DNA from 3 places in the Luteococcus japonicus genome. Region 3 is predicted to be linked to each of the others. Evidence: predicted binding sites of a transcription regulator. Region 3 holds the regulator's gene; each other region holds the start of a gene.
What was found. The regulator HrcA, encoded in region 3, represses chaperone genes, less so after heat shock. The targets are predictions, from matches to a motif close to TTGGCACTCGNNNNNNNCGAGTGCCAA.

Region 1 (3,275 bases), 2.5 Mb from region 3:
CGGTTGGCTGCCAGCACCTTCAACAGGTAGGGCAGCTGGTTGCCGAAGCGCTCGATGCTCGCTCCGCCGATGATGCCGGGTTCGCGTTCGAGGCGCACAACGAGGCTCTCGCCGTCTACGACGGAGGGGGCGCTGGCATGCGCTCCCAGCCAGTACTCGGCCTGTGGCTGGTCGGTCTGCTCGACCCCCAGGATGCGAGGGATGTCGGTGGTTGACCCCCACGCGTAGTTCTGGATGGCTCCCGACATCGGCTGCATCGTGTCGCCCTTCGTAGTTGTGTGCGTGCTCTGCCAAGTCTGGCAGGTGGGGGCTCACCCGTGCGACGCGAGGCCTGAAGTCATGCTGAGTACGGCCTAGAATCGAGGCCATGTCCGATGCCACACAACCACTGCGCCCGCTGGACCTCGACGAGCGGAGTCTTGAGATCCTCGACTTCGAGCGTGGCTGGAAGGGATCCCGCGCAGCGAGGGAGCAGGAGATTCGTGAGCGCTTCGGGATGTCCACCCCGCGGTACCACCAGGTCCTGAACCAGCTCCTGGACGATCCCGCGGCACTCGCCCACGATCCGCTGTTGGTGAAGCGTCTCCGGCGTCTGCGGGAGCGTCGCCAAGAGGCCCGATCCGCCACGCGGCTGCCGCGTTGAGCCGCGTTACGCTCCCCGCGGATTTCGTTGTGGTGATGGATCGGCGCGGCTAGCGTCATGCGCATCACTCCGGGGTCAGCCCGGTGCAGACGAATGGGAGACCACATGGGTATCGCAGACAAGTTCGAGAACGCCAAGGACCAGGTCGTCGGCAAGGTGAAGGAAGCCGCTGGCGACGCCACCAACGACGAGAAGCTCCAGACCGAGGGCGCTGCCCAGAAGTTCGACGGTCAGGTTGGCGAGAAGGTTGAGCAGGGCAAGGACAAGCTCAATGACGTCGTCGACGACCTCAAGAACTGAGTCGTCTGACAGCTCTCCGGGCCCGTTCCGCATCACTGCGGAGCGGGCCCTGGTGCATTCCGGGGCTGGCGCTCCGGGTGGTATCCGCCATCAGCGAGGTCTGCCTGGCATTCGAAGAAGTTCGCGCTGGCCGGGTTCCCGTGCCTCACTGCCGACCATGCCGCACACGCGGCGTAGAGCGGAAGGAAGGGCAGGCCGGCGCACAGGGTCCACTGCCAGGAATGGCTCTCCTCGTCCGCGCGGCCCCCGACGGATGCGCGCCCATCCTGCCGCCTCCTCGGCTCTGCGTTTGCTGTTTGCACTCGCTTGGGGAGAGTGCTAAACATGATGTTGGCACTCGGCTTGCTCGAGTGCCAGCGAGTTGGACGATGAGGGGCCGGTCCCCGTCCGTCGCGGGCATCGCACCAGCCGCACCCCTATGACACTGACAACCGTGGGGCGAGAGCCCCTGACGCGGGAGGACTCCCGAAAGACCATGGCAAAGCTGATTGAGTTCAACATCGAGGCCCGCCGCGGGCTCGAGCGGGGCATGAACACCCTCGCCGACGCGGTCAAGGTCACCCTCGGCCCGAAGGGCCGTAATGTCGTCCTGGAGAAGAAGTGGGGCGCCCCCACCATCACCAACGACGGTGTCTCCATCGCCAAGGAGATCGAGCTCGAGGATCCCTTCGAGAAGATCGGCGCGGAGCTCGTCAAGGAGGTCGCCAAGAAGACCGACGACGTCGCTGGCGACGGCACCACCACCGCCACCGTGCTGGCCCAGGCGATGGTCCGTGAGGGCCTGCGCAATGTCACTGCCGGTGCCAACCCGATGAGCCTGAAGAAGGGCATCGAGGCAGCCGTCAAGGCCATCAGCGAAGAGCTCGGCACGATGGCCATCGACATCGAGACCAAGGAGCAGATCGCCGCCACCGCATCGATCTCCGCCGCTGATCCGATCGTCGGCGAGATCATCGCCGAGGCGATGGACAAGGTCGGCAAGGAAGGTGTCATCACCGTCGAGGAGTCGAACACCTTCGGGCTCGACCTCGAGCTGACCGAGGGCATGCGCTTCGACAAGGGCTACATCAGCCCCTACTTCGTCACCGACACCGAGGCGATGGTTGCGGAGCTGGAGAATCCCTACATCCTCCTGGTCGACGGAAAGGTCTCCTCGCTGAAGGAGCTGCTGCCGGTCCTGGAGAAGGTCATGCAGTCCAGCCGTCCGCTGCTGGTCATCGCCGAGGACACCGACGGCGAGGCCCTCGCCGGCCTGATCGTCAACAAGATCCGCGGCACCTTCAAGTCCGTGGCCGTCAAGGCCCCCGGCTTCGGTGACCGCCGCAAGGCCATGCTGGCCGACATCGCCATCCTCACCGGTGGCACCGTCATCAGCCAGGAGGTCGGCCTCTCGCTGGAGACCGCCACCCTGGAGCTGCTGGGCCAGGCGCGCAGCGTCCGCATCACCAAGGACGAGACCATCATCGTCGACGGTGCCGGCGATGCCGACCAGATCGCCGGTCGCGTCTCGCAGATCCGCAAGGAGATCGAGAACTCGGACTCCGACTACGACCGCGAGAAGCTGCAGGAGCGCCTCGCCAAGCTGGCCGGCGGCGTTGCCGTCATCAAGGTCGGCGCGGCCACCGAGGTGGAGCTCAAGGAGCGCAAGCACCGCATCGAGGACGCCGTCCGCAATGCCAAGGCTGCGGTCGAGGAGGGCATCGTCCCCGGCGGTGGCGTGGCGCTGATCCAGGCCGCCAAGAATGTGGACCTCTCCGCCCTCGAGGGCGACGAGGCCACCGGCGCCCAGATCGTGCTGCAGGCAGCCCAGGCCCCGCTGCGCCAGATCGCCCTCAATGCAGGTCTGGAGGGTGGCGTCATCGCGGAGAAGGTTGCCAACCTCCCCGTCGGTGAGGGCCTGAACGCCGCCACCGGTGAGTACGTGAAGATGGTCGAGTCGGGCATCATCGACCCGGCCAAGGTGACCCGCTCTGCCCTGCAGAACGCGTCCAGCATCGCGGCCCTCTTCCTGACCACGGAGGCCGTCATCGCCGACAAGCCGGAGAAGGCTCCCGCCATGCCCGGCGGCGCCGACGGCGGCATGGGTGGCATGGACTTCTGATCCACGCACCACAACCCCTGGCTCGGCCTGATCACGATCGCTGAGCCCCTCGAAGGGACACGAGGGCGGTTCCCCACTCGGGGAGCCGCCCTCGTGGCATTCCCGCGCGACGCCGGCATGGCACGATGAATCCATGCCCGGACTGTTGGAGATCATCTGCCTGCACGACGCCGACGCGCGGCGCGCCGAGGAGGGCGGTGCCGATCGCGTCGAACTGCTCGGCACGCTCGA
Region 2 (3,275 bases), 710 kb from region 3:
TACCTGCTGGAGCCGCACGGGGCGGTGATTCGCGCCGGTGCCTTGGACCGAGTTGATCCGGATGCCTGGCTGCTGGACCCGCAGGTGGCCTACCTGTCCACGGACCATCCAGTGGACACGCCCCTGGCCACCTGTTTCGAGGTGCTGGAGGACCTGGACTTCAACCCCAAGACGCTCAAGGCCTGGGTGCGGGAACACCGCGTCGGAAGCCTGGAGATCAAGAAGCGGGCCATCGACGTCGACCCCGCGGAACTGCGCAAGAAGCTCCAGCCGAAGGGTCCCAACCAGGCAACCCTGGTGCTGGTCCGCACCCGGGAAGGTGCGCGTGCCCTCGTGGTGCGTCGAGTTGCGACCACGTCAACTGGCTGAAGAAATGGTGCGGTTGTCACGGCGTTGGCTCCGCTGACCCACGGGGCTGCTGGGCTGTCACCATGACGACCCCCCGACGTATTGCCCCGGTGCTGCTCTGCGGCGCACTGCTGCTCCCCGCCCTGACCGCCTGCGGTTCCGAGGAGAAGACCTTCGAGCGAGCCAGCGCGGCCGCCAGCACACCGGCGGGGTCCGGCTCGGCCGCGGCCTCCTCGGCCCCCTCGGTGTCGGTGGCCAGCCCAGCGGCCAGCGGGGGAGTGGCGCCATCTCAGGCGACCACACCCTCGGTCACGCAGTCCAGCACGCCCTCCGTCACCCCGTCGGCCAGTTCGTCAGCCGCTTAGGGGGATCCCGGCCAGTGGCGTTCCTGGCGGCTCACCACGACGGGGTGGGGCCCGGTGAAGATCGGGCAGCCGGTTCCGGAGGCCCTGAGGTCCTCCTTCACGCCGGCATGGGAGTGCATGGGTCCCATGTTCAAGGCGGAGGGGAAGGACGTCGTGATGGTCTTCACCAGCAATGGTCAACTCTCCGGTTCCGTGACGACCATCTCGATCCAGTCGACGGCCACCAGCACCCAGTCGGGTCTGACGCTGGGTGATTCGACGAAGAAGATGTTCCAGTTCTTCCCGGACATCTACGGCCACGAGCCGTACCACCATCCGGCCACGGGCCGTTCGTGGGGTGTTGACCAGCTGGGTGATGGTTCGTGGTCGATCTACTTCGAGAGTGACGCCGAGGTGATCAAGCACATCTCCGTGCAGGCCGACGACAAGGGATTCCAGCCGATCGGTGCGATCGGCCCGTGTGGCGCCCCGTAGGTTGGCGAACTTCATCCGGGGCTTCGCTGGCACTCGGCTTGAAGGAGTGCCAACGTCGGTATAGCTTGGTTCTTGGCACTCGCCCTAGGTGAGTGCCAACAGCCACGGGCGGCACCCGCGACGACGCCCCGGCTGGTAACCATGACCTTGAAGATCCCCCGCCGAGAATCTCGGCGCTACTAGTCAGAAAGGGGTTTGACGTGGCAGCCACGATCAAGCCGCTCGAGGACCGCGTCCTCGTCCAGCCGCTGGAAGCAGAGCAGACCACCGCCTCGGGCCTGGTCATTCCCGATACCGCCAAGGAGAAGCCCTCCGAGGGCAAGGTCATCGCCACTGGCCCGGGCCGTTTCGACGACCAGGGCAAGCGCATCCCGCTCGACGTTGCCGAGGGCGACGTCGTCGTCTTCAGCAAGTACGGCGGCACCGAGGTCAAGTACGACGGCCAGGAGTACCTGCTCCTGAACGCTCGCGACATCCTCGCCATCGTCCAGAAGTGATCTGTTTCGCGGCAAGGGGGACGACCCCCTTGAACCCCCGCGACACTCGCGCGCACCGCAGCTCGCAAGCTCGCGGCTGCGCTCGTGAGACGAAGAAGTGAGCAGTGCCGCGCCCGCCTCGCCCATCGGGCCGGGCGGGCGCGGCTCTCACACCCCAGCAAGAATCTCACTCCCCAGGAGTAATGAATGCCCAAGATCCTGCAGTTCGACGAGGAGGCCCGCCGCTCCCTGGAGCGTGGCGTCGACGTCCTCGCCAACACCGTCAAGGTGACCCTCGGCCCGAAGGGACGCTACGTCGTCCTCGACAAGAAGTGGGGCGCCCCCACCATCACCAACGACGGCGTGACCGTCGCCCGGGAGGTGGAGCTCGACGACCCCTACGAGAACCTCGGCGCCCAGCTCGCCAAGGAGGTCGCCACCAAGACCAATGACGTCGCCGGTGACGGAACCACCACCGCGACCGTGCTGGCCCAGGCCCTGGTCCACGAGGGCCTCAAGGCCGTCGCCTCCGGCTCCAACCCCGTCGGCCTCAAGCGCGGCATCGACAAGGCCGTCTCCGCCGTCGAGGACGAGCTGAAGCGCGTCGCCAAGCCCATCGAGACCACTGACGACATGGCGGCCGTGGCCACCATCTCCTCGCGCGACGAGGTCATCGGCAAGCTCATCGCCGACGCCTTCGACAAGGTCGGCAAGGACGGCGTCATCACCGTCGACGAGTCCAACACCTTCGGCACCGAACTCGAGTTCACCGAGGGCATGCAGTTCGACAAGGGCTACCTGAGCCCCTACATGGTCACCGACGCCGACCGGATGGAGGCCGTCCTGGACGACCCCTACATCCTGATCCACTCCGGCAAGATCAGCTCGATGAATGAGCTGCTGCCCGTGCTGGAGAAGGTCATCGAGGCCAAGGGCACGCTGTTCATCGTGGCCGAGGACGTCGACGGCGAGGCCCTGTCCACCCTCGTGGTGAACAAGATCCGCGGCACCTTCACCAGCGTCGCCGTCAAGGCCCCGGCCTTCGGCGACCGTCGCAAGGCCATGCTGGAGGACATTGCGATCCTCACCGGCGGCCAGGTCGTGGCCCCCGAGGTTGGTCTGAAGCTGGACCAGGTGGGTCTGGAGGTGCTCGGCCGCGCTCGTCGCGTGGTGGTCACCAAGGACAACACCACCATCGTCGACGGCGCCGGCGAGGCCGACGAGGTTGCCGGACGCGTCCAGCAGCTGCACGCCGAGATCGAGCGTTCCGACTCCGACTGGGATCGCGAGAAGCTGCAGGAGCGCGTCGCCAAGCTGGCCGGCGGCGTCTGCGTGATCCGCGTCGGTGCTGCCACCGAGGTGGAGCTCAAGGAGACCAAGCACCGCATCGAGGACGCCGTGAGCGCCACCCGTGCGGCCATCGAGGAGGGCATCGTCGCCGGTGGCGGCTCGGCCCTCGTCCACGCGTCGAAGGTCCTCGAGGGCGGTCTCGGCCTCGAGGGTGACGAGAAGGCCGGCGTGCAGATCGTCAAGAAGGCCGTCGTCGAGCCGCTGCGCTGGATCGCCGAGAACGGTGGCGAGCCCGGCTACGTCATCGTCTCCAAGGTGTCCG
Region 3 (3,275 bases):
GCGGTCACCGTGGTCTCCCCGCGAGCCTCAGCAAGCTGCTTCAAGAGCTCCCGCTGGTGTGCGTCGACCCGGGTGGGGGTCTGCACGACGAAGGTGATCCCCAGCTCACCTCGGCCATTGCCACGCAGCCGCGGGATGCCACGTCCCGGGACCGCGACCCGGGTGCCGCTCTGGGTGCCGGCGGGGATCTCCACCTCGAGGGTGCGATCCTCGGCCACGGAGTCCTCACGCTCGTTCTCCAGCGTGTCGACGGTCAGGCTGGTGCCCAATGCCGCAGCCGTCATCGGGATGCGCAGCACCATCTCCAGGTTGTCCCCCTCACGCTTGAAGACCTCATGGTTCTGCACGACGAGCTCGACGTAGAGGTCTCCGGCGGGGCCGCCGCCGGGGCCGACCTCGCCCTGTCCCTCCAGGTGGATCCGGTTGCCGGTGCTGACACCGGCGGGGATCTTCACGTTCAGGGTGCGGCTGGAGCGGACCCGTCCCTCGCCGGAGCACTCGCCGCAGGGGTGCGGGATCACGTTGCCGTAGCCACGGCAGTTGGGGCAGGGCTGGGAGGTGCGGATGTCGCCCAGGAAGGAGCGCTGGATCTGGGTGATCTCGCCGTTGCCATTGCAGGTGCCGCAGGTGACGGGCTCGGAGCCCTCATTGGCCCCGGTGCCGGTGCACTTGGGGCAGACCACCGCGGTCTCCACGTTCAGCGGCTTGGTGACGCCGAAGGCGGCCTCCGCCAGGCTCAGGCTCTGCCGGACCAGGGCATCCTGGCCGCGACGCACACGCGAGCGCGGGCCGCGCTGGGCCTGCTGCCCGAACATCGCATCGACGAGGTTGGTGAAGTCGAATCCGCCGCCGAAGCCGCCGCCCGGGAAGCCACCGAAGCCACCGGCCCCGCCCATTCCGCCGAAGCCGCCACCCATCGGGTCTCCGCCGCGGTCGAAGATCGACTTCTTCTGCGGATCCGACAGGACCTCGTAGGCCTCCTGGACCTGCTTGAACTTCTCGTCGGCGTCCGGCTCGTTGGAGACGTCCGGGTGCATCTTCATGGCCATCCGGCGGTAGGCCTTCTTGATCTGCTCGGGGCTTGCGTCGCGGTCGACGCCGAGGATCTCGTAGTAGTCAGAACTCATGGGAGTGAAAGTCATCCTTCTGCCAGGAAGCGGCCGACATATCGGGCCACGGCACGAACCGAGGCCATGGTTGAGGGGTAGTCCATTCGGGTTGGGCCGACGATGCCCAGGCTGGCCCAGGCCTCGTCGGGGGTTCCGTACTTGCTTGCCACCAGGCTGGTGGACTGCAGGGGCTCGTAGGGATTCTCCTGGCCGATCCGCACGGTGACATCGCCCGCCATGCCCGTGCTGGCCTCACCGAGCAGGTGCAGCAAGACCACCTGCTCCTCCAGGGCTTCCAGGACGGGCCGCACGGTGGTCTCGAACTGGTCACCGAAACGGCTCAGGTTGGGCACGCCCGCCACGGCGACGCGCGTCGACGGGTCTGCTGCCAACATCTCCAGCACGGTCACCACGACGGTATTGGCCGCGTCACGGCTGATCGATCCCGGCAGCTCGGCCAGCAGGGCGGCCAGGCGATCGACCCCTTGGGCGGGGGTCAGGCCAACGATGGCGGCATTGAGCCGGCCGCGCAGCTCCGCCAGGGACTCCTCCGTGTGCATCGGAAGCTCCACCCAGCGCTGCTCCACCCGTCCGGTGGAATTGATCAGGATCACCATCACCCGGTCCTGGGTCAGACTCACCAGCTCGATGTGGCGCACCTGGGCCGTGGAGGTCACCGGGTACTGCACGATGGCCACCTGCTGGGTGACCTGGGCCAGGATCCGCACCGTACGGGTCACGATGTCGTCGACGTCGAGGGCGCCCGTCATGAAGGTCTCGATGGCTCGCTTCTCCGCCGTGGACAGTGGCTTCACCGTGGCCAACCGGTCCACGAACAGGCGATAGCCCTTGTCCGTGGGAATCCGTCCGGCGCTGGTGTGGGGTTGGGTGATGTAGCCCTCCTCCTCCAGCACGGCCATGTCATTGCGAACGGTGGCTGCCGAGACCTTGAGCTGGTGTCGTTCCACCAGGGCCTTGGAGCCGACGGGCTCCTTGCTGGAGACGTAGTCGGTGACGATGGCCTTGAGCACATCCATCTTGCGGTCGTCGAGCATCGTCCCTCCCCTGATATGAGCTGGCGCAGTGTGAGCTGGTGCCGCATGACCTGGCGCCGTGTGAGCTGGTCCTGGTCCGCGCGATCGCCCAGTTTGGCACTCAAACCGCGCGAGTGCCAGCATACCGCGATGCCGCAGAGCGCAAAGCGGTCATCGCGGCGCCCGGCGGGTAGGCTCGTCGCCATGCGCGAATTCTCGATTGGTGGGTGGCAGCTCGTCCGCGACGGCATCCATGTGGTGCACTTGCAGCCGGCCTCGGTCAATGCCGGACTCATCATCGGTGAGACCGGCGTGATGCTGGTCGACACCGGTTCCTCCCCCAGTCAGGGCCGAGAGCTCGCCGCCTCCGCAGCCGAACTGGCCGGCAGGCCGGTGACCCACGTCGTGGTCACCCACGCACATTTCGACCACTTCTATGGCCTTGCGGGAGTGATGGAGGCCGCCCCGTCGGCGGTCAGCATCGGCCACGAGAACCTCGCCGCCCACCTCGACGGCACCAACGACCCGGACGTCGACCCCGAGGTGATCCGCACGGACCTTGGCTTCGACCCGTCCGAACTCGTGGCGCCGAACGACCCAATGGCCTTCATCCGCGCCGTCGACCTGGGCGGTCGCGTGGTGGAACTGGTGCACCTGGGTCACGGGCACAGCGACTCCGACATCTTCGTACAGGTTCCCGACGCCCGCGTCACCTTCGTGGGCGACATGGTGGAGACGGCCTCGGACCCGATGGTGGGCCCCGACTCACACGTTGACACCTGGCCCAAGGCCATCGACGGGGTGATGAGCAATGCCAAGAGTGACACGCTGTTCGTCCCTGGACACGGCCCGGTGGCGGACCTCGAGCAGGTGAACAACCAGCGCGCCGCGATCTCGATGCTGTGGTCCACCGCCGAGGACTGCATCAAGAAGGGGATGAGCATCGACGACGTGGTGACCGACCTGAACGGACCACGCGAGGTGGAGTGGCCCTTCGCTCCCCAGGCCGTCGCCAATGCCCTGCCGTGGCTCTACAAGGCGCTCGAGGCGCAGGGCGTCACGAAGTCCCGGATGCTGCCGCTGCTCGGCAACTGAAGGCCCACCAGCTCCTTCCCGATCACCGAGCCCGTCG

Region 1: the regulator HrcA is predicted to act here: its motif matches at 1,274-1,300, upstream of groL (chaperonin GroEL).
Region 2: the regulator HrcA is predicted to act here: its motif matches at 1,260-1,286, upstream of groES (co-chaperone GroES).

The regions. Positions count from the first base shown of each region.
Region 1 is NZ_RKHG01000001.1:2,760,619-2,763,893, forward strand. Features, by position in the region: gene manA (mannose-6-phosphate isomerase, class I) at 1-248, opposite strand, end outside; gene EDD41_RS13080 (DUF3263 domain-containing protein) at 368-643, shown strand; gene EDD41_RS13085 (CsbD family protein) at 749-943, shown strand; gene groL (chaperonin GroEL) at 1,419-3,044, shown strand; gene EDD41_RS13095 (copper homeostasis protein CutC) at 3,178-3,275, shown strand, end outside.
Region 2 is NZ_RKHG01000001.1:1,005,749-1,009,023, reverse strand. Features, by position in the region: gene EDD41_RS04935 (class I SAM-dependent methyltransferase) at 1-369, shown strand, start outside; gene EDD41_RS04930 (hypothetical protein) at 432-713, shown strand; gene EDD41_RS04925 (hypothetical protein) at 831-1,187, shown strand; gene groES (co-chaperone GroES) at 1,388-1,684, shown strand; gene groL (chaperonin GroEL) at 1,871-3,275, shown strand, end outside.
Region 3 is NZ_RKHG01000001.1:293,935-297,209, reverse strand. Features, by position in the region: gene dnaJ (molecular chaperone DnaJ) at 1-1,127, opposite strand, end outside; gene hrcA (heat-inducible transcriptional repressor HrcA) at 1,139-2,164, opposite strand; gene EDD41_RS01345 (MBL fold metallo-hydrolase) at 2,348-3,238, shown strand.